2 regions of the Kitasatospora sp. NPDC056138 genome follow, and region 2 is predicted to be linked to the other one. Evidence: riboswitches for the same ligand, from Rfam matches in the RefSeq annotation. Region 2 holds a riboswitch; the other holds the start of a gene.
The links. Region 2 has a riboswitch for FMN ahead of ribB (3,4-dihydroxy-2-butanone-4-phosphate synthase). Riboswitches for the same ligand answer to the same signal wherever they lie in the genome.

Region 1 (10,060 bases), on a different contig from region 2:
GGCTTCAACCTGGCACCGGTCACGGCCGGGACGTACTGGCCGCAGGACCAGTGGACCGCGCTGCTCACCATGCTGTTCACCGGACTCGCCCTGGTGGTGCTGCGCGGTTTCTGGTCGCGGATCGCCATCTTCCTCGGCCTGGTCTTCGGGTACGCCGTCTCCTGGATCTTTGACCGGGTCCTCGGGCAGATCCACTCCGCCACCGGCGCAGGCACGGTGACGGACCACTGGCGGCTCGACCTCTCCGGTGTCGGCAAGGCCGACTGGATCGGCCTGCCGACCCTGCACACCCCGAACTTCTCCGCCTCCGCCGTACTGGTGGCGCTGCCCGTCGTGGTCGCACTGATCGCCGAGAACGCCGGACACGTCAAGGCGGTCGGCGAGATGACGGGTGATCCGCTGGACGACCGGATGGGCGCGGCGATCATGGCGGACGGCGCCGCCACCATGATCTCCACCAGCGTCGGCGGACCGGCCACCACCACCTACGCCGAGAACATCGGCGTGATGGCCGCGACCCGGGTCTACTCCACCGCCGCGTACTGGTGCGCCGCCGGGTTCGCGATTCTCTTCGGTCTCTGCCCGAAGTTCGGCGCGGTGGTCGCCGCGATCCCCGGCGGGGTGCTCGGCGGGATCACCGTCGTCCTCTACGGCATGATCGGCCTGCTCGGCGCCCAGATCTGGGTGCACAACCGGGTGGACCTGACCAACCCGCTGCACCTGGTCCCGGTGGCCGCCGGCGTCATCATCGGCATCGGGAACGTGTCCCTGAAGTTCACCGACGACTTCTCGCTCAGCGGCATCGCCCTCGGCACCCTGGTGGTCCTGCTCGGCTACCACGTGCTGCGCCTGATGGCCCCGGCCCACCTGAAGCAGCAGCCCCCACTGCTGGACGCGGGCACCAGCGAGTACGACGCGGGCACCTCGGACCGCTGACCGGCCATCCGGCTGCCACCTGGCCGTCGGCCCGCTCGGCGGTCAAGCCCGTCAGCCCGTCAGCTCTTGCGGAGATCCGGGGCCGGGACGCCGATCAGCAGGCGGCGCAGGGCGTCCCAGGCGGCGCGCAGGGCTCGGGTGAGTGCGGGGGAGTCGTCCGCCATGACGCGGACCCAGGCGCCGCACTCCTCGGGCAGGGTGCTCACGCCGTACGTCAGTCCGCTGGGCCGCAGCGCTCCGTGCAGGGCGTCGGCGACCGCTGCGGCGGGGGCCAGCGGGGTGACGGCGAACAGGGTGGACATCAGGCCGTAGCCGTCCAGTACGGCCGGGCCGTCGACGCCCCCGGGCGCCCCGCCCGGCTCCAGCCGGACGGTGTCCACGGCCAGCAGTCCGCCATCGGGCCGCTGGATCTCCAGGTCGCTGTAGAGCATCCGGTAGGCGTTGCGCTCGCCCCGGGCCAGCCGCCCGGCGGCGATGGTCTCGCCGACCAGGACGGTGGCGCCCGGGTCGACCGTGACCACGGTGTGCTGGTAGAGCCTGGCGTCTCGGTAGGGGATCAGCGGGTCGGGCAGGTACTCGACGTAACTCCCGTGTGCTGCGGTGATGTTGATGACCTGGGTGGCGTGGTCGAACTCCATCCGGTGCACCTTGGTGGCGGCCTGGGTGGTCAGGTGCACGGCGGTGCCGGGGCCGCAGTCGACGTCGATCCGGTTGCGGTCGGCCTGGACGATCCCGCCGCCGGTGGACATCAGGAAGGTCACCGGCAGGTCGGGCCGCAGCGGGTCGATGTACAGCGGCCGCACGATCTGCAACGGTGACTTCTGGTAGCGGTCGACCAGCTCGGTGCGCCCGCCGACCCTGGCGTAGCGCAGTTCGAGCAGGCCGACCTTGCCGGGGCGCCCGGCGGCCAGGGTGTCGGGTCGGCCGGTGAGGTCGAGCATCCGGTCCGGTACCCGGCGGGGTTCGTAGTGCGCGGGATCCAGCCGCGTGGGCGCCGAGGTCATGCGGGAACCGCCTGCGAGGCGGCCGCCCCGGGAACGGCCGCCTCCCGGCGGGTCGCCGCCGGGTGGGCGAGGAGGAAGTCGGCGATGGTGCCGAGGCCCTCGCCGGTCAGCGAGTTGGTGAGGACGACCGGCCGGCCGTCGCGGACCGTACGGGCGTCCGACTCCATCGTGCCGAGGTCGCAGCGGACGTACCGGGCGATGTCGATCTTGTTGATGACGAGCAGTTCGCACTCGGTGATGCCGGGGCCCTTCTTGCGCGGCATCTTGTCGCCCTCGGCGGTGTCCAGGACGAACAGGAAGAGGTCGACCAGGGCCGGGCTGAAGGTGAGCGTGAGGTTGTCGCCGCCGCTCTCGAAGAGCAGCGTGTCGATGGCGGGGAAGCGTGCCGTCAGCTCGTCGGCGGCGGCCTGGTTCATCGTCGGGTCGTCCCGGACGGCGGTGTGCGGGCAGGCGCCGGTCTCGACGCCGACGATCCGGTCCGCGTCCAGGACGCCGTCCAGGGTGCGCCGGACGTGCGCGGCGTCCTCCGAGGTGTAGATGTCGTTGGTGATGACGGCGGGAGTACGTCCCCGTCCGATCAGGACCGGGACCAGCGCCTCGATCAGCGCGGTCTTGCCGGAGCCGACCGGACCGGCGATGCCCACCCGCAGCACGCCGTCCTCGGGGCGGCGGACGAGCTCGTCGTGGTCGTGGTGGTGGTGGGATCCGCGTACCTGCGTGGGGTCGTGCATGGCAGTCCTCGTGGGAAGTCGGGAGCGGGAAGTCGGAAGTGGGGAGCGGGAGAAGCCGGGAGCGGGAGAAGCCGGGAGCGGGAGGAAGGGAGCGGGGAGTGGGGACGTCCGGCGGAGTGTGCCGGGCGGAGCCGGTCGGGTAGGCGGTCCTGTGGCCGTCCCCGCCCCGGGAGCTCAGCTGGCGAACAGGCGGGCGTCGGCGCGCTCGTGGCGTCCCGCCATCACGTCGGCCATCGGCGTGCAGCCGCCGAGGTCGGCCAACTCGCGGTTCAGGGCCGCCTCCACGACCTCCTCGATCACCGGGGCCGCGCCGTGCAGGACGACCTGTGCCCGCCGGTGGTCGGTGAGCCGCAGCCGGAGGGCGGCCCCCACGAAACTGGCCGCGAAGGCGAACAGTTCGCAGGTGACCGCCTGCCGCGCCGGCACGCCGTTCCCCGCGTGGACGGCGGCGGCGACGACCGGCTGGCAGCCGTGGACCCGGCCGTCCCGGTACAGCTCCCGATAGCGGCCGATCTCCGGCGTGCCGTAGACCTCGTCCGCCAGATCCAGCAGCTGCCGTCCGGTGCGGATCGCGGCCTGCCGGGCCTCGCGGCCCAACTTCGTTGCGTACAGCCGTCGTTCCACGGCCACCAGCCGGTCCCAGTCACCGGCGCTCACTGCGCGGTGGGCGAGGGCGAGGGCGGTCGCGTCGGCGGGGCCCGTGCCGTGCCGCAGCAGGTCGTGCAGGAGGGCGGGCAGGGTGCGCGGCGAGACCGCGCGCGCCTGCTGGTAGCCCTCCAGACCGTGGGAGAGGGTGTAGTAGCCGCTGGGGAAGGCCGAGTCGGTGAGCTGGAGCCCGGTCAGCAGCGCCGGGATCGGCATCGGATCGTTCAAGCCGGGTGTCCTGACGTGTGGTTGGCGGTGCGCCGGTCCGACGGCCGCCGGGGCGGTGGATCAGACGATGTAGAAGAGCTGGTTGAGCGGGAGGCGCTCGGCCGGTTCGATGGTGGCGGGCTCGCCGTCCAGCGTGACCTTGTACGTCTCCGGGTCCACCTCGATCCTCGGCAGCGCGTCGTTGCGGACCATGTGCTGCTTGCCGACCGTCCGGCAGCGCTGCACCGGCTCGATCCTGCGCTGCAGGCCGAGTTCGCCGGGGACGCCCGCCGCGATGCCGGCCTGCGACATGAAGGTCACCGAGGTGCGCTGCCGGGCCCGGCCGTACGAGCCGAACATCGGCCGGTAGTAGACCGGTTGCGGGGTGGGCAGCGAGGCGTTGGGGTCGCCCATCAGCGCCCAGTTGACCATGCCGCCCTTGATGATGAGCTTGGGCTTGGCGCCGAAGGAGTGGATCGGCCAGAGCACGATGTCGGCCAGCTTGCCGGGCTCCAGCGAGCCGATCACATCGGCGGCGCCCACCGCGACCGCCGGGTTGATGGTGAGCTTCGCCAGATAACGCAGGACGCGGGCGTTGTCGTTGCGCGAGCTGTCCTCGGCCAGCGCGCCGCGCATCTCCTTGCAGTGGTGGGCGGTCTGGAAGGCACGGGCGAAGGACTCGCCGACCCGGCCCATGGCCTGGGAGTCGGAGGAGAAGATGCTGATCACGCCGAGGTCGTGCAGCACCGTCTCGGCCGCGATGGTCTCCGCCCGGACCCGGCTGTCGGCGAAGGACACGTCCTCGGGGATGTCCCGGGACAGGTGGTGGCAGACCATCACCATGTCGAGCAGCTCGTCCACCGAGTTGACGGTGTACGGCAGAGTCGGGTTGGTGGAGGACGGCAGTACGTTGGCCTCGCCCGCGACCCGCATGATGTCGGGGGCGTGGCCGCCGCCCGCACCCTCGGTGTGGAAGGTGTGGATGGTGCGGCCGTCGATCGCCGAGAGGGTGTCCTCGAAGAACCCGCCCTCGTTCAAGGTGTCGGTGTGGATGGCGAGTTGGACGTCGTACTGGTCGGCGACCCGCAGTGCGTTGTCGATCACGGCGGGGGTGGCACCCCAGTCCTCGTGCACCTTGAGGCCGGCCACGCCCGCCTCGACCTGCTCGCGCAGCGCGTCCGGCAGGCTGCCGTTTCCCTTGCCGAGAAGACCGACGTTGACCGGCAGGTCCTCCACGGCCTCCAGCATCCGGTGGATGTTCCACGGCCCCGGGGTGCAGGTGGTGCCGTTGGTGCCGTCGGTCGGCCCGGTGCCGCCGCCGAAGAAGGTGGTGATGCCGTTGGACAGTCCCTCCTGGGCCTGCTGCGGCGAGATGAAGTGGATGTGGGTGTCCACGCCGCCGGCCGTGGCGATCAGGTGCTCGCCGGAGATCACCTCGGTGCCGGGGCCGATCACCAGCTTCGGGTCGACGCCGTTCTGCAGGTGCGGGTTGCCGGCCTTGCCGACGGCCACGATCAGACCGCCGCGGACGCCGATGTCGCCCTTGACGATGCCGAGCACCGGGTCCATCACCACCACGTTGGTGATGACCAGGTCCAGCGCACCCTCGCGGCCCAGCGCGGCGGGGTCCTGGGCCATGCCGTCCCGGATGGCCTTGCCGCCGCCGTAGACGGCCTCGTCGCCGTAGGAGCCGGCGTTGTGGTCGTACTCGACCTCGACGACCAGGTTGGTGTCGGCCAGGTGGAACCGGTCGCCGACGGTCGGGCCGAACAGGTCGGTGTACTGCTTGCGCGGCAGGAGCGCCATCAGGCGTCGGCCCCTTCGTTCTCGTCGTTCGTCGAAGCGTCGGTCGAAGCGTTCGTGGAACCGCTGGTCGTAGCGCTCGTGGAGGCGTGCACCGGCGTGTCCGCCAGTGCACCCGCCAGTGCACCCGGCAGTGCACCCGGCAGCGCACCGGTCAGGGCGGCCGGCAGGGTTGCCGTCGGCAGCGGGGCCGACGCACCCGCCGTTGCGTTCTCCGGCGCGGCTCCGGGCGTGTTCTCGAAGCCCAGTTCGGCAGCGCGGCGCAGTGCGGTGCGGCGGGTGTCGGGTGCGGACAGGCCGCCGTCCACGAGCCCGGCGAAGCCGACCAGGCGGCGGGTGCCGCCGAACGCGCACAGGCCGACCTCGCGGGTGTCACCGGGCTCGAAGCGCACTGCGGTGCCGGAGGGAATGTCCAGGTGCATGCCGTACGCGGCCTCGCGGTCGAAGCTCAGGGCGCGGTTGGCCTCGAAGAAGTGGTAGTGCGAGCCGATCTGAACGGCCCGGTCGCCGGTGTTGGCGACGGTGAGCCTGGCCGTGGCCCGGCCGGCGTTGATCTCGATCGGATCATCGCCGTAGAGGTAGTGAGCTCCCCCGGACATCCTGCTCTACTCCTTGGTGTGCAAAGTCGGCGGTTCTGACTCCGAGTCGGCAGTGCGGCGGTGCACCGCACGGCGCTGCACCGCACGGCACAGCGCAGCGCGGCCCAGCACATCGCGGTGCGGCGTGCGGCGAGGCGGGCCGGGCGGTGGGGTCAGGCGTGGATCGGGTCGTGACACGTGACCAGCTTCGTACCGTCGACGAAGGCGGTCTCGACCTGGAGCACGCTGAGCATCTCCCGCACGCCCGGCATGACCTCGTCGGCCGTGACGACCTTGCGGCCGAGCTCCATGCACTCGGCGACGGTGTGGCCGTCGCGGGCGGCCTCCAGTACGGCCTCGGTGATGAGCGCGGCGGCTTCGCTGTAGTTGAGCTTGGTGCCCCGGTCGCGGCGGCGCCGGGCGAGGTCGGCGACCACGTAGACGTGGAGCTTGTCGATTTCCCGCGGCGAGAGGTTCAAGGCGTCACTTCGCTTTCTCGGTGGAGGGACCGGGCCGGTCCGGCGCTGGACCGGCTGCGGAGAAGGCGGCACCGGCGGTATCGGCGGTGGAGAGGAGCGGGGTGAACACGGGCGGATCAGGTCGGCGCGCCACTCGTGGGGGAGGCGGACCTGATGGGGACGGTGCCGGCTGGAGGCCGGGGCCGAAGGCTGCGCGGCGTCGTGGTCCATGACCCACGGGCTAGCTCTGGGGACGCCCTTTCCGGCGCTTGCTCCGCAGCCTGCATACGTACTCCCGAGAACGTCGTCCCGCGCGCCAACACCGCCTGGTTCGGGCGGTGTTGTTCGTGCTCTGCTCCCGGATCGGAACAGTACGCCTGACCGGGCGGGAGGCAAGCGGCCGATATCGGGTACGTAGCGTAGCCGATTGCGTGCCGAGTGGAATCATGCCTGGTGGGAGTGGTCGTGCAGATGCACGGATGCGGGGGCGGGTGATTCACGGCGCCGGAAGAGTTGACAAAGTGTTGAATGTTTTCGGGCCTGGCGTTGACCGATCGGGCCCCCGCGGGGCCGGTCCGGGAGTCCGCGACGGAAGGGCTGCGACCTGAACACGACAACAGGGCACGGCGCCTGACGACCCGTCCGCTCAGGCGGGCCTTCGCTCCGCGTCCCTGACGGCCGTCGCTCCGGAGGTACGCGAAGGCCCGACCCCTGGAAGGCGCCGGCTCCGGGGTCGGGTCTCGGGTTGCGGGCTACTCGTACCGGTAGAGCAGCGCTTCGCGCTCGGCCTGCTCGATCATTTCGACCGTCAGTCCGGGGATGTCCAGGTGGGAGAGGGTGACCTGGGCCGAGCTGGGCGCGGCGTCGAGGGCCGGCCACTTCTCGGGCTTCCAGGCGCCGGCTCGCAGGAAGGACTTCGGGCAGTGCCCGTACACCTCCTCGACCGCCACCACGACGGCGCTGCGCGGCGGCTTGCCCACGGCGGTCAGCTGTTCCAGCAGCCGGGGGTCGGTGGAGACGCAGGCGCGCCCGTTGACCCGCAGGGTGCTGTCACGGCCGGGTATGACGAACAGCAGCCCGACCCGGCCGGTCTCGACGATGTTGTGCAGGCTGTCCAGCCGCTTGTTGCCGGTGGCGTCCGGGATGGCGAGGGTGTGCGCGTCCAGCACCGAGACGAACCCGGGCGGGCCGCCCCGGGGCGTCACATCGGCCCGGCCGTCCGCACCCGCACTCGCCATGAACACCAGCGGGGCGCAGCCGATCAGCTGCTGGGCGCTGTCGAGCAGCCGGTCGACCTGCTTGCGGCGGGCGTGGTCGCCCGGCTGTTCGTAGACCTCGCGCAGCTGGCCGGTCTCCCGCAGGGCGGTGGCGTTCAGGGCGTCGAAGAGCCGGCTCGCGGCCGGTGGTGTTGTGGTCACGTACGGGCAATCTAGCCGAGTGCCAAGGGCGCGGACAGGGGATTTCACCCCGTGGGCGGCGATTGCCCGGCCGGGCCGCGAGCGGCACGCGGTGGATCTCGTCGGCGCGGTGCCCGGCGCGCGCGTGCGCCCGCTGGACGGCCTCCTCGGACGGTGCTCCGCCCGCCTCCGGCCGGAAGTTCGCCGCTCTCCCGGAGGTCGGCTCACGGTGAAGTCAACTCCCCGCCGTATCGGTCCGGTTGGTGGCGGGGTGGGCGAGTCCGACGAAGGCCCGGTGCGGGGGCGTGCGTGCCGACTCCCGGCGCCTGCTGGGCGCCTGGCGCCGACGCCAAGGCCGCCTCACCCTCGTCCCCGCCCTGCCGGCCCGCGCCTCGCGCCCCCGTCGGCTGTGCCCCGCCCCAGCCCCCGCCGCCCTCGACCGTGCCCCCGGCCGGGACCGGCGCAGCCGGTGCATCCCACCGCCCGGCGCCCCGCAGCGGACGGTCGGTCCTTCCCTTGAGCGGGCCGGTTGCGAGCCGTACGGATCCGGGTGGCCGGTCCTCCGTCGACTCTCGCGCTATTCCCGGCCGCAGCGAGTCGGCCGAGTGAATCAGGCCACAGCGAAACCCCCTCCTGGTTCGCCGGGGATCATGGCACAATGACGGCAATAGCAGTGACGTTCAGCGCACTCCGGGGTCGGTGAAAATCCGAACCGGCGGTTACAGTCCGCGACCCGTCCGCAGCCAGCGGCCGGTTGATCAGGTGAAATTCCTGGACCGACGGTTAAAGTCCGGATGGGAGGCGTGCGCGGGCGGACGAGCAGTGCCACGGCTCCACCCGAAGAGCCGCGGAAGGCGTGCCGGGAGGACTCCGTCCCGTGTGCCGGTCACAGACCGGTGCCGAGGGGGTTTTCCGGGCAGTCCCGCACCTTGCTGTCCGTGTCCTCATCCCATGCCGCCCCGGAGTCCGCGTCCCAAGCGCGAGGAGAATCCGGGTGTTCACCGGCATCATCGAAGAGCTCGGCGAGGTCGTCTCCATCGAGGAGTTCGGAGAGTCCTCGCAAATCCGTCTGCGCGGCCCGGCGGTCCGTTCCGGTGCCAAGCACGGTGATTCCATCGCGGTCAACGGCGTCTGCCTCACCGTTGTCGACACCTCCGACGAACTGGCCGCCGCCAGTGACGAGTTCACCGCCGACGTGATGGCCGAGACGCTGCACCGCTCCAGCCTCGGCACGCTGCGCCCCGGCGACCGGGTCAACCTGGAGCGGGCCATGGCACTCGGCGCCCGGCTCGGCGGGCACCTGGTCCAGGGCCACGTCGACGCGACCGGCACCCTGCTCGCCCGCGAGCCCGGCGAGCTCGACTCCGCCGGCAACCTGCGCTGGGAGGTGCTGCGCTTCTCGCTGCCGCAGAGCATCGCCCGGTACCTGGTCGAGAAGGGCTCGATCACCGTGGACGGCATCAGCCTCACCGTGGTGGAGGCCGCCGTCGACAGCTTCACCGTCAGCCTCATCCCGGCCACCCTCGCCCTCACCACCCTCGGCACCAAGCAGATCGGCGAGCCGGTCAACCTCGAGGTGGACGTGCTCGCGAAGTACGTCGAGCGGCTGCTCGACAGCCGTGCCCTGCCGGTCACCCTCGCCCCACCCACGGCGCTGGAGGACGTGTCGTGAACTGGCTCAACGACACGGCCTTCGCGGTGCTCGGCCAGCCGGTCAAGTGGACCGACATGGTCGGCAACCTGCTCGGTCTGGCCGCGCTCGCGCTGGGCTGGCGCCGTTCGATGTGGACCTGGCCGGTCCAGCTGCTGTCCGCGGTCGTCCTGGTCGCCGCCTACCTGTCCGGCCACCTGGCCGGGCTGGTGGGCAAGCAGGGCATCGTCGTCGCCGCCGCCGTCTGGGGCTGGTACCAGTGGCAGCGCGGCCGCCGCAGCAGCGGCGACATAGCGGTCCGGTTCGCCACCGGGCGTGAGCGCGCACTGCTGGTCGGCGCCACCGCGCTGGCCACCGTGGGCCTGGCCGAGCTCTTCCTCGCCGTCCCCGAGCTGTCGTGGAGCCCGTGGGCGGACGCGTACATATTCGTCGGCACGCTGGCGGCGATGTACGCCCAGGCCAGGGGCTGGGTCGAGTTCTGGTTCGCCTGGATAGCCGTCGACATCGTGGGCGTCCCGCTCGCCTTCACCAGCGGCTACACCTTCTCCGGCCTGACCTACGTCATCTACTTCGTTCTGGTGCTGCTCGGCCTGCGCGCCTGGTGGCTGCGCACCCGTACGCCCCGTGCCGTCGGCACGGCCGTCCTCCAG
Region 2 (10,060 bases):
GCCGACGCTGTGGCCGCGCAGGTCCTCGACCTTGTGGATCGGGGAGTCCTGCGGCACCAGCATCGCCACCGGGTAGGTGTGGTAGAGCGAGGCGATGTCCACCACCGGCACGCCCTTGGCCCGGCCCTGGAGCATCTCGTCGCCACCGGCGTAGACGATATCCTCCTTGCCGGCGGTCAGACCGCCGAAGAGGTCGTCCGTGAAGCTGTGGTGACGGAGGGTCACCTTCAGTCCGGCGTCCTTGTAGAAGCCCTTGCTCTCGGCCACGTAGAAGGGCGCGAACTGGATGTTCGGGATGTAGGTGAGCCCCACCGTGAGGCTCTGGCCGCCGCCCTTGTCGTCCGACGACTTCGCCGCGGTGGGGTCGGAGGCGCAGGCCGAGAGCACCGCGCTGCCCACCAGGGCGAGGGCGACCGCTCCCACCCGGGCCCGGGCAGCCGGTGAGACCGACCCGGGGCGCGGCTCCGAGCCCGCGCCCGACGACCGTCCGCTGATCTTTCGCATGCGCATTCGCGTCCTGTTCCTCTAGGTGCCGTGCATTCTTCGAAAGGACCGGAGGGACGGGGCCGCACGGCCGCCCTCCGGTGATCCGCGCCGGCCCCGGGGCCCGGGGCCGGCGCACGTCCGTCGGGCCGGGGCCCGACGGACCGTCAGCGGTCCACCCGCAGCTCGACCAGGCGAACCGCGCCGTAGGTGCCGGCGGCCAGCAGCGTGAGAGTCAGCAGCGAGACGAAGAGCCCGGTGGAGTCCGCCTGGCCGCGCTGCACCGCCAGCAGCTGTCCCAGCCCCTCGCCGCCCATCACGAACTCGCCCACCACCGCTCCGGTGATCGACAGGGTGCAGCCGGTGCGGACCCCGGCCAGCACGCTCGGCAGCGCCAGCGGGAACTCGATGTGGCGCAGCATCCCCCAGTGGCCCACGCCGTCGACCCGGGCCGCGTTCAGCACCTCGGGGTCGAGCTCCCGCAGCCCGAGCATGGTGTTCACCAGCATCGGGAAGAACACCAGCAGCGCGCAGAGGATCGCGATGGGCAGCAGCCCGTACCCCACCCAGATGGCGAGCAGCGGCGCGAGGGCCACCGCCGGGACCGCCTGCGAGGCCGCCAGGTACGGCTGGAGGGCGCGGGCCGCGATCGTGCTGCGGGCCATCAGGTAGCCCAGCGGAACGGCCGCCGCGATGCCCAGCGCGCTGCCGGCCAGGCTCTCCAGGACCGTCTGCCAGGTGTAGTCGAGCAGCGATCCGTGGGCCACCGCGTCGACGAACGCCTGTGCCACGGTGCCCGGCGCCGGCAGGAAGAACGCCGAGACGGCCCCGGTCGCCGTCACCGCCTCCCAACTGCCCAGCAGCAGCAGGCCGAACACCAGCGGCGGCAGCACGGCGGCCGCCCGCCCGGCCGGGCGCCGGTCCGCCGCCGCTCTCGCGGGCCGACCGGTCCCGGACGCGACCGCCGTCGCCCGCGGGATGCGTGTCATGCTCTCCGGCTGTGGCACAGCTGCTCCGTTCGTTTCCCGTGCGGTGTGGTGGGGATTCCCCGTGCGGTGGGGTCTTCCCGTGCGGTGGGGATTCCCCGTGCGGTGGGGATTCCCCGTGCTGTGGGGATTCCCCGTGCTGTGGGGATTCCCCGTGCGGTGCGGTTGATCCGGGCGACCCGTCGGGCCGGGCCGCCGGTGGCGGCGGACCGGGTGCGCGGTGTCATGTCGCCTTGGCCGAGCGCCGCAGCAGGAGTGTGACGGCACAGACCAGCACGGCTCCCGCGGCGAGGGCCAGCCAGCCCGCGCTGGTGCCGGTGGCGGTGACCACCGCGATGCCCACCGGCGGACCGGCGGCCGTTCCGGCACTCCAGGCGAGCGAGGACAGGGCGCTGCCCCGGCCGAGCGAGGCCGGGCCGGACAGCCGCACCAGCAGCGGGAAGAACGCCGAGGAGTAGGCGATCTCGCCGAGCGCGAAGAGCGCCGCGAAGACGACCAGCAGCGCGGTGCGGACCGGGCCGGTGCCGGCGGCCGTCGCCAGTGCCCCGGCGCCGAACGCCGCGCACCACAGGACCGGTGCCGCGACCAGCGCGGTCGCCTCCACCAGCCGTTCCAGGCGCGCGCCGACCGGGTGCTGCAGGACGAGCAGCGCGAAGGCGTTGCAGGCCGTCACCGCGCTGACCCCGGTCAGCCCGATGCCCATGCCGTGGTGCAGCAGCAGCGGGACGGTGGCCTCGATCTGGGTGAATCCGACTGCTGCCAGCAGGGCCTGACTGAGCAGCAGCAGGGCGAGCGGGCGGCTGCGCAGGAGTTCGCGGTAGCGGTCGCCGCCCTGCGGTGCCGCCTCGGCCCCGGGATCGTCGGCGGGTCCCGCGCGGCGTCGCCGGTGCACCACGAGGAAGACCGCGGCCAGCGGCAGCGAGGCGGCGGCGCTCACCTCGTACAGCACCCGCAGCGTCGCCGCGGAGCGGGCGGCGTCGGCGACCAGCAGGCCGCCGGCGGCGGCCCCGAGTCCCATGCCCACGTTGGTCATGACGTGGCGCAGCACGAAGGCGCGGCGCTGCCGGGCGGCCGGGACCAGGGCGGTGACCACCCCGGTGATCGCCGCGTACTGCAGGCCGTAGCCGATGCCCGCGAGCACGCCCGAGGCCAGCACCGGGACGCTGCCGTGCGCCGCGCCGAGCAGCGCGTAGGCGAGCACCAGGGCGGACGTGCCGACGGCGCCGACCGGGGCCGCGCCGCCCCGGTCGGCCCTGGGGCCGCCGATCACTGCGGCGGCGCACCCGGCCACGGCCATCGCGACGAAGTACCGTCCGGCGCCCGAACCGCCCAGTCCCAGCTGGTCGCTGATGTAGATGCTGGTCAGCGGGAAGATCAGGCCGATACCGGCGCTGGACACCAGCAGACCGGCCATCAGGGCGTGGAACAGGCCGCCGAGGCGGTCCGCCGCCGGCCCGCCCCCGGGCCGCACCTCGCCGCCCGGGGTCGTGCCGCGCTCCCGGCCGGTTCGCCGGGTACGGCTCACTTCGCCGCCAACGCGTCGCGCAGGTCGAGGAGTTCGCGGACGGGACCGAGGTCGAAGGGGCCGGGGACGGAGACGATGATCTCGGTGGCACCGGCCGCCGCGAAGTCGCCGGCCAGACCGGTCTGCGGGACGTCGATCATGACGGTCCTGGCGATCTCACGGGGGTCGCGGCCGACCCGCTCGCACCACTCGTCGAGCAGCCCGCTGCGCCAGCTGAACTCGGCCACCGGGTCCTCGGAGTTCCAGCCGTACCAGTTCCACATGTCGGCGTACCGGGCGACGGCCGCCAGGGTCCGCTTCTCGCCGCCGCCGCCGATCAGCAGCGGCAGCGGGCCGACCGGCGGCGGGTTGAGGCGGCCCAGCCGGTCGCGGATCGCCGTCACCGCCGCCTCGAAGGCGTCGATCCGGGCGCCGGGGCCGGGGAAGGGGTAGCCGTACTCCTGGTGCTCCTGCTCGAACCAGCCGGCACCGACGCCGAGTACCAGCCGGCCGCCGCTGAGCAGGTCGACCGTCCGCGCCTGGTCGGCGAGCAGGTGCGGGTTGCGGTAGGCGGTGCAGGTCACCAGCGAGCCGATGGTCGCCTGCCGGGTCTCCACCGCCATCGCGGCCAGCAGCGACCAGCACTCGTAGTGGGCGCCCTTGGGGTCACCGGTCTGCGGGATGAAGTGGTCCCAGGTCCACAGCGAGTCGACGCCGAGGGCGTCGGCCTCGCGCCAGGCGGCCCGCAGGTCGGCGAGTTCGCAGTGCTGCGGGTGGAGTTGGGCACCGATCCGGAGGGCGGGTCGGGTCGCGGGGGTGGTGGTCATCCGTGGTCTCCTGGTGCGGCCGTGCGGAAAAGTTGGCTCGGGGCCTGCGGTCGGACTCTGCGGCGGGTGGGCCGGCGGGATCCGCGGCGCGGGCCGGCGGGGTGCGGTCAGCGCGGCTCGACGAAGACCCGGTAGGCCGGCGACCCGGAGCTCTCGGCCAACGCCTTCTCGACGTCGGCCAGTTCGTGGCGCGAGGTGACCAGCTGGGCCAGCCCCTCGGCGAGCACTCCGCTGCGCAGCAGGGCGGCGGCGGTCCGCCAGTCGGCCGGCTCCTGGCTGTAGGAGCCGGTGACGGTGAGCTGGCGGCGGTGCACCTCGTAGCCCGGCAGCGCGGCCTCGGGGGCGTCGTGGGAGCCGCCGAACAGCACGAGGCGGGCACCGTCAGCGGCCGCCTCGAAGGCGGTGGCGATCGCCTCCGCGGACGCTATGGTGACGAACACCACGTCGGCGCGCGGAAGTTCGGTGACCTCGTCGGGCGTCACCGCGTGGTCGGCACCGGCCGCGAGGGCGGCTTCCCGGCGTGCGGCGTCGGTCTCCACGACGGTGACCGTCCGGGCCTGGTGGTGCTGGGCGAGCAGTTGGTGGAGCCGGCCCATGAAACCGCCGCCGACCACGGTGACCCGGTCGTCCGGGCGGAAGGCGGCCCGCCCGAAGGAGTGCACCACGCAGGCGAGGGGCTCGCCCATCGCGGCGTGCAGCGGGTCGGCGTCGCCGACCCGCCAGGCGTGCGCGGCCGGGACCTTGACGTACTCCGCCAGGCCGGCGCCCATGGTGATGCTGCCGTCGGGCAGCAGGCCGCCCTGCGGCGAGGCGCAGACGGCGCTGTTGCCGCCGCGGCAGCTGCGGCAGGCCCCGCACCGGGTGAGCAGGTCCAGGGTGACCAGGTCGCCGACGACGGGCGCGTCCTCCAGGGCGGCCGCCCTGGCCCCGACCCGCTCGATCCGGCCGGAGACCTCGTGTCCGGCGGCCACCGGGTAGACCGGCATGGTCCCGGTGTAGAGCTTGGCCTCCATGGTGCACAGGCCGCAGGCGGAGATCCGGACCAGGACGTCGTCCTCGCCCATCTCGGGCAGCGGGGTCTCGCGGATCTCCACGGTACCGGGGGAGGTCACCAGTGCTACGCGCATCGGTCGTTCCTTTCGTGGTGCTGTGCAGTGCGGTGCGAGCGGTCCGGGGACCGCCCTGGCGGCGTGGGGGGCCGCCGCACGCCGGTCCCGGGGCCCGCGCGGCCGGCCGGTGCGGTCGAGCGGTGCGCAGGGCCGCCCGGAGTCGGCGCGGCAGTCCCCGGTCAGTGGGCGGGCGCGTCGGCGGCGGGCGCCGCCCGGGGCACCGCCCAGGCGGCCGGCGGGCTCCAGCGTGACCAGTCCTGGTCCCACCAGGGCTCGCCCCGGTCGAGCAGCTCGGCGACCTTGGCCCCCTCGGCGCGGACGGCGGCGGCCTCCTCGGGCGTGAAACCGCCGCTGCGGGCACGCTCCTCGAACTCCTCGACGTCCTTCCAGCGGTACGGACCGCCGTCGGCGGGCACCCAGAGGTCGAGCTCGTGGTCGAGGGTGTCGAAGCCGTCCGGCGTACGCCGGTACGGGTCCTGGAAGTTGACGTACCATCCGGAGAACTCACCGGTCGCGTCGTCGCGGAACACCCAGACGGCGTAGGCGTCGCCGGGGCGCTGGAGCTGGAGGACGCCGTGGCTGCGCCAGTGGGCGGCGACGTCGCGCCAGGGGTGCGGCCCCCAGCGGAAGGGGCCCTCGCCGAAGGTGAGCGGCGTGCCGCGGGCCAGGTACACCGCGAGCAGGTCGGAGCGGTCGGCGACCACCCGGACGGGGTAGCTCAACCAGGTCCTGCCGTCGAGGACTTCGCGACGGAGGACGACCTCTCCGGATGCGAACCGGCCGGGTTCGCGGGCGTCGGCGCGAGCGCGGCCGCCGTCGGCGGGCATGGCTTCGCCCAGTGTGGCTCGGACGTTCTCAGGCATCGGTGTGACTGCTCCCCCGTGTCGCACCCGGCTGACACTCGGCAGTGGAGTGCCGACTCGCCGGAAGTACCGCCCTTTGCCCGTCAACCCCCTTCCCCGATCTCAACGATCCGCTGATTCGAGGTCTTACTGACGGGTAGGCGGCGATGATTCGGATCGTAGTCACAGCCGCACGGCGCGGGCAAGCCCCCCGAACGGCGGAGTTGACACCCCCACCGATCGGCGCGTGACACAGGCCACACCACCCGGGATTTGCTGATGGCTTGTCAACATCGTGACGTGTATGCAAGGTTAACCAGAGTTATTACGACGTTTGCGCACTCCGGGGTCGGTGCAATTCCGAACCGGCGGTTACAGTCCGCGACCCGACCGCAGCCAGCGGCCGGTTGACCAGGTGAAACTCCTGGACCGACGGTGAAAGTCCGGAAGGGAGGCAGTGCGCGGCGGGCAGGGTTTCCGATCTGTGCGAGCGTGCCGCCGGTCCTCTCGAACCGCGCCGTCCCGACCAGCACGGTCGCCAACTCCCCCTGCACGCCCTTCCTCCCGTGTCCCGGCAGTCCGCGCCCCGAGCGCGAGGAGACCGATGGGCCGCCCGCCCGGCAGTACCGCTGCCGGCCCTTGTGCCCCGCCCGACCGGCCTGGCCCGGTCGACGGCCCGGGCCAGGCGTGGCACCCGTTGGGTTCGCGCTCCGCGACGAGTCCCTCCCAACGAACCGAAGGACCACGGGCATGACCACTGCCGATCCGATCACGCACCCGACCGCCTCGGACGAGTCGCCTCTCGATTCCATCGAGTACGCGGTCGCGGAGATCGCCGCGGGCCGTGCGGTCGTCGTCGTCGACGACGAGGACCGCGAGAACGAGGGCGACATCGTGTTCGCGGCCGAGCTGGCCACCACCGAACTGGTCGCCTTCGCCATGAACGAATGCCGGGGCCTGCTCTGCGCCCCCATGCTCGGCGAGGACCTCGACCGGCTGGAGCTGGAGCAGATGGTCCGTCACAACAGCGAGAGCCACCGCACCGCCTTCACCGTCTCGGTCGACGCCAGAGCAGGCATCAGCACCGGCATCTCGGCCGCCGACCGGGCCCTGACCATCCGCCTGCTGGCCGATCCGGCCGCCACCCCGGACGACTTCGTCCGGCCCGGCCACGTGTTCCCGCTGCGGGTGCGCGAGGGCGGCGTGCTCGCCCGGGCCGGCCACACCGAGGCCGGAGCCGACCTGTGCCGGCTCGCGGGCCTGCGCCCGGCCGCGGCGGTGTGCGAGATCGCCAACGCCGACGGGACCATGGCCAGGCTTCCGGAGCTGCGCCACTTCGCCCGCCGGCACGGCCTGGCGCTGATCTCCATCGCCGACCTGATCACCCACCTGAAGCACGCCGAGGGATTCGCCGGCGCAGGCATGGTCTGACCCCGGGCCGGACCACCGGCGACCGAGCGGGGACCCGGCCCGAACCGCCCCACGGCGGGGCGCGGGCCGGGCCCTCCGGCCGCCGTGCCCGCGCATTGACACGCGCTCGGACGAATTCACCAGAAGTTCGAAAAAGCTTTGACAGTACGACAGCGAACATCTAATACTGATATGCGGTCACAAGCCGAAGGGGGATGATCAGATAATGTCCGACAAGGACGTCACCGAAACTCTCAGGGAGATCTGGGAAGAGGTCCTCGGCATTCCCGTCGACGATGTCGATGCCGATTTCTTCGATCTCGGCGGGGATTCACTGCTGGCGCTCGCGATTTCCACCCGCGCCATCGAGTCCGGCCTGACCATGCCGCGGTCGGCGGTCCTGCGCCGCAGCACGCTCAGGCAGCTCGCCGAGGCGGTCGAGGACCCTCAGCTGTTCGATCGCGTCTGACCCATGGCGATCGTCGTCGTTTACGACCAGGGCGCGGCCTCGCCGCGCGAGATCATAGGTCGGCTGGGCGGCTCGGAACCCGTGGTCGTCGCACTCGCACCGTCCGAACACGCCCAGCAGGTCGGGCCGTTGTTCGAGGAGAACTGCGCCGGCGTGGTGTCCCTGGCGGACACCGACGAGGCGGTCGTGGCCCTGCTCCGCCGGTACCCGGTCAAGGGCATCCTGACCTTCAGCGAGCGCATGCTCCCCGACACCGCCAGGCTCGCGGAACTGCTCGGCCTGCCGTACAACTCACCAGAGACGGTCCGGGTGTTGACGGACAAGGCGGCCCAGCGCCGGTGCCTGCGGGAGGCGGGGGTGGACTCCGTACGGAGCGCGGTGGTCACCACCCCCGGGGGCGGGCCGGCCGCGCTGGCCCTGACCGGACTGCCCGCCGTGGTCAAGCCGGTGCGCGGCGAGGGCAGCCGGAACACCGTCCGGGTGACCGACGCCGGGCACGGTGCCGCCGTGATCGAGGAGTTCCTGCGGACCGAACCGGCCCTGATCGTCGAGGAGTTCCTCCAGGGCGCCGACTGCGCGCCGTTCGGGGACTACGTCTCGGTGGAGAGCGCCGTCACCCCGGAGGGCGTCTGCCACTACGCCGTCTCCGGGAAGCTCCCGCTGGCACCGCCGTTCCGCGAGTCGGGGCAGTTCTGGCCGTCCCAACTGCCGCCGGAGCAACTGGCCGAGGTGGTGTCGCTGACCGACCGCGCACTGCGGGCACTGGGCGTCACCCACGGCCTGACCCACACCGAGATCAAGCTGACCCCCGCGGGACCGCGCCTGATCGAGGTCAACGGGCGGCTCGGCGGGGAGCAGGCCGAGCTGGCCAGGCGCGCGGTGGGACTCGACCTCGTCGCGCTGGCGGGCGAGATCGCCCTCGGGCGGAGTGTCAGCCTGAGCCCCGTCCGGCCGGACCGGGTCCACTTCCAGCACTACACACCGGGCCCGACCGCCCCGGCCAGGGTCGAACGCGTCGACGGCGCGCCCGCCGTCCGGGCCCTGCCCGGCGTCACCAGCTACCGGCCGGCCGTACGGCCCGGCGCCGAGCTGGCGGGCGGGACCAGCACCACCCTGCTCGACCTGCTGTGCGGCTCGGCCGCCGACCACGAGGAGATGATCGCACTGCTGGAACAGGCGGTCGACCAACTGGCGTTCGAGTTCACCATCGACGGGCGGCGTGTCCTGCGGACCGCCCGGGACCTGCTCCTCAACCCCTAGGCCCGCCCGGCCCGTCCGTCTTTCTGACGATCAGTCACCTCTGCGTGCCACTACCCCGGGAAGACCCATGCCTACCCTCCGCACGGCCGCCACCGGCCTTCTGCGAGACCTGATCCCGGCGCCCGGCGCCGAGCGCCGGATGGGCGTGCTCACGCTCGCCCAGTCACTCGGCACCGGCCTCTTCCTGACCTCCAGCGCCGTCTTCTTCACCAGGACGGTCGGCCTGTCCGCCGACAGCGTCTCGGTGGCCATGTCGATCGCCGGTCTGTGCGGCTTCCTCGCCACCATCCCGGGTGGCCGGGTCGCGGACCGGCTCGGCGCGCGCAGGCCGCTGGCGGCGAGCTACGCACTGCTCGCCGCGCTCTTCGTGGCGTACGGATTCATCGACGAGATCGGCGAGTTCACGATCGTCGCGTGCGCCATCGCGGTGTGCGAGACTGTCGGGAGCCCGCTGCGCGCGGCCCTGACCCACGCCCTGTTCGGTTCCGCACGCTCCGCAGGTGTGCGGGCCAGGATGCGCAGTCTGTACAACCTGGGCTTCACCGGCGGTGCGGCGCTGGCCGGCGCCGCGCTCGCCACCGGCTCGCGGAGCGCCTTCCTCCTGGTCCTCACCGGCAACGCGGTGCTCCAACTGCTCTGCGCCGTCATCACCGTACGGCTCCGGCCGGCCGGCCCCGAGGTGGCCGGATCCGGGGCCGGGAGGTCCTGGGCGGCGTTCAGGGACGGCAGGTTCCTGCTGGCCACCGTGGTCAGCGGGGTCCTGGAGCTCTTCCAGCCGGTGCTCGCCGTCGGCGTGCCGCTGTGGGTCGTCAACCGGACCCATGCGCCGGTTGCCCTGGTGGCGGCACTGACCATCGTCAACACCGTGCTGGTGGTGCTGCTCCAGGTCGCCGCCAGCAAGGGCTCGGACACCGTGTCCGGCTCCGGCCGGCTGCTGTTGCGGTCCGGCCTGCTGATGGCGCTCGCCTGCGGCATGTTCGCCGCCTCGGGCAACGGCACCGGCACCACCTGGGCCGTCGTACTGCTCATCACCGGGACGGCCGTGATGACCCTGGGCGAGCTCGCCCAGTCGGCCGGCGGCTGGGGACTGTCCTTCACCCTCCCGCCCGAGGGCCGGATGGGCGAGTACCAGGGCGTGTTCGGCCTCGGCCGGGGTCTCCAGCAGTTCTT

Region 1: it holds a riboswitch for FMN, as region 2 does, so the genes downstream of both, ACFC1R_RS31845 (riboflavin synthase) here and ribB (3,4-dihydroxy-2-butanone-4-phosphate synthase) in region 2, are expected to answer to the same signal.

Annotation. Positions count from the first base shown of each region.
Region 1 is NZ_JBHJVK010000073.1:1,869-11,928, reverse strand. Features, by position in the region: gene ACFC1R_RS31885 (uracil-xanthine permease family protein) at 1-936, shown strand, start outside; gene ACFC1R_RS31880 (urease accessory protein UreD) at 996-1,940, opposite strand; gene ureG (urease accessory protein UreG) at 1,937-2,671, opposite strand; gene ACFC1R_RS31870 (urease accessory protein UreF) at 2,846-3,532, opposite strand; gene ureC (urease subunit alpha) at 3,605-5,329, opposite strand; gene ACFC1R_RS31860 (urease subunit beta) at 5,329-5,925, opposite strand; gene ACFC1R_RS31855 (urease subunit gamma) at 6,078-6,383, opposite strand; gene ACFC1R_RS31850 (MSMEG_1061 family FMN-dependent PPOX-type flavoprotein) at 7,115-7,780, opposite strand; FMN riboswitch at 8,442-8,569, shown strand; gene ACFC1R_RS31845 (riboflavin synthase) at 8,754-9,431, shown strand; gene pnuC (nicotinamide riboside transporter PnuC) at 9,428-10,060, shown strand, end outside.
Region 2 is NZ_JBHJVK010000017.1:46,260-56,319, reverse strand. Features, by position in the region: gene ACFC1R_RS13690 (ABC transporter substrate-binding protein) at 1-504, opposite strand, end outside; gene ACFC1R_RS13685 (ABC transporter permease) at 651-1,208, opposite strand; gene ACFC1R_RS13680 (MFS transporter) at 1,693-2,994, opposite strand; gene ACFC1R_RS13675 (LLM class F420-dependent oxidoreductase) at 2,991-3,800, opposite strand; gene ACFC1R_RS13670 (zinc-binding dehydrogenase) at 3,908-4,927, opposite strand; gene ACFC1R_RS13665 (DUF402 domain-containing protein) at 5,089-5,772, opposite strand; FMN riboswitch at 6,086-6,216, shown strand; partial or broken gene ribB (3,4-dihydroxy-2-butanone-4-phosphate synthase) at 6,502-7,155, shown strand; gene ACFC1R_RS13655 (phosphopantetheine-binding protein) at 7,388-7,630, shown strand; gene ACFC1R_RS13650 (hypothetical protein) at 7,634-8,890, shown strand; gene ACFC1R_RS13645 (MFS transporter) at 8,958-10,060, shown strand, end outside.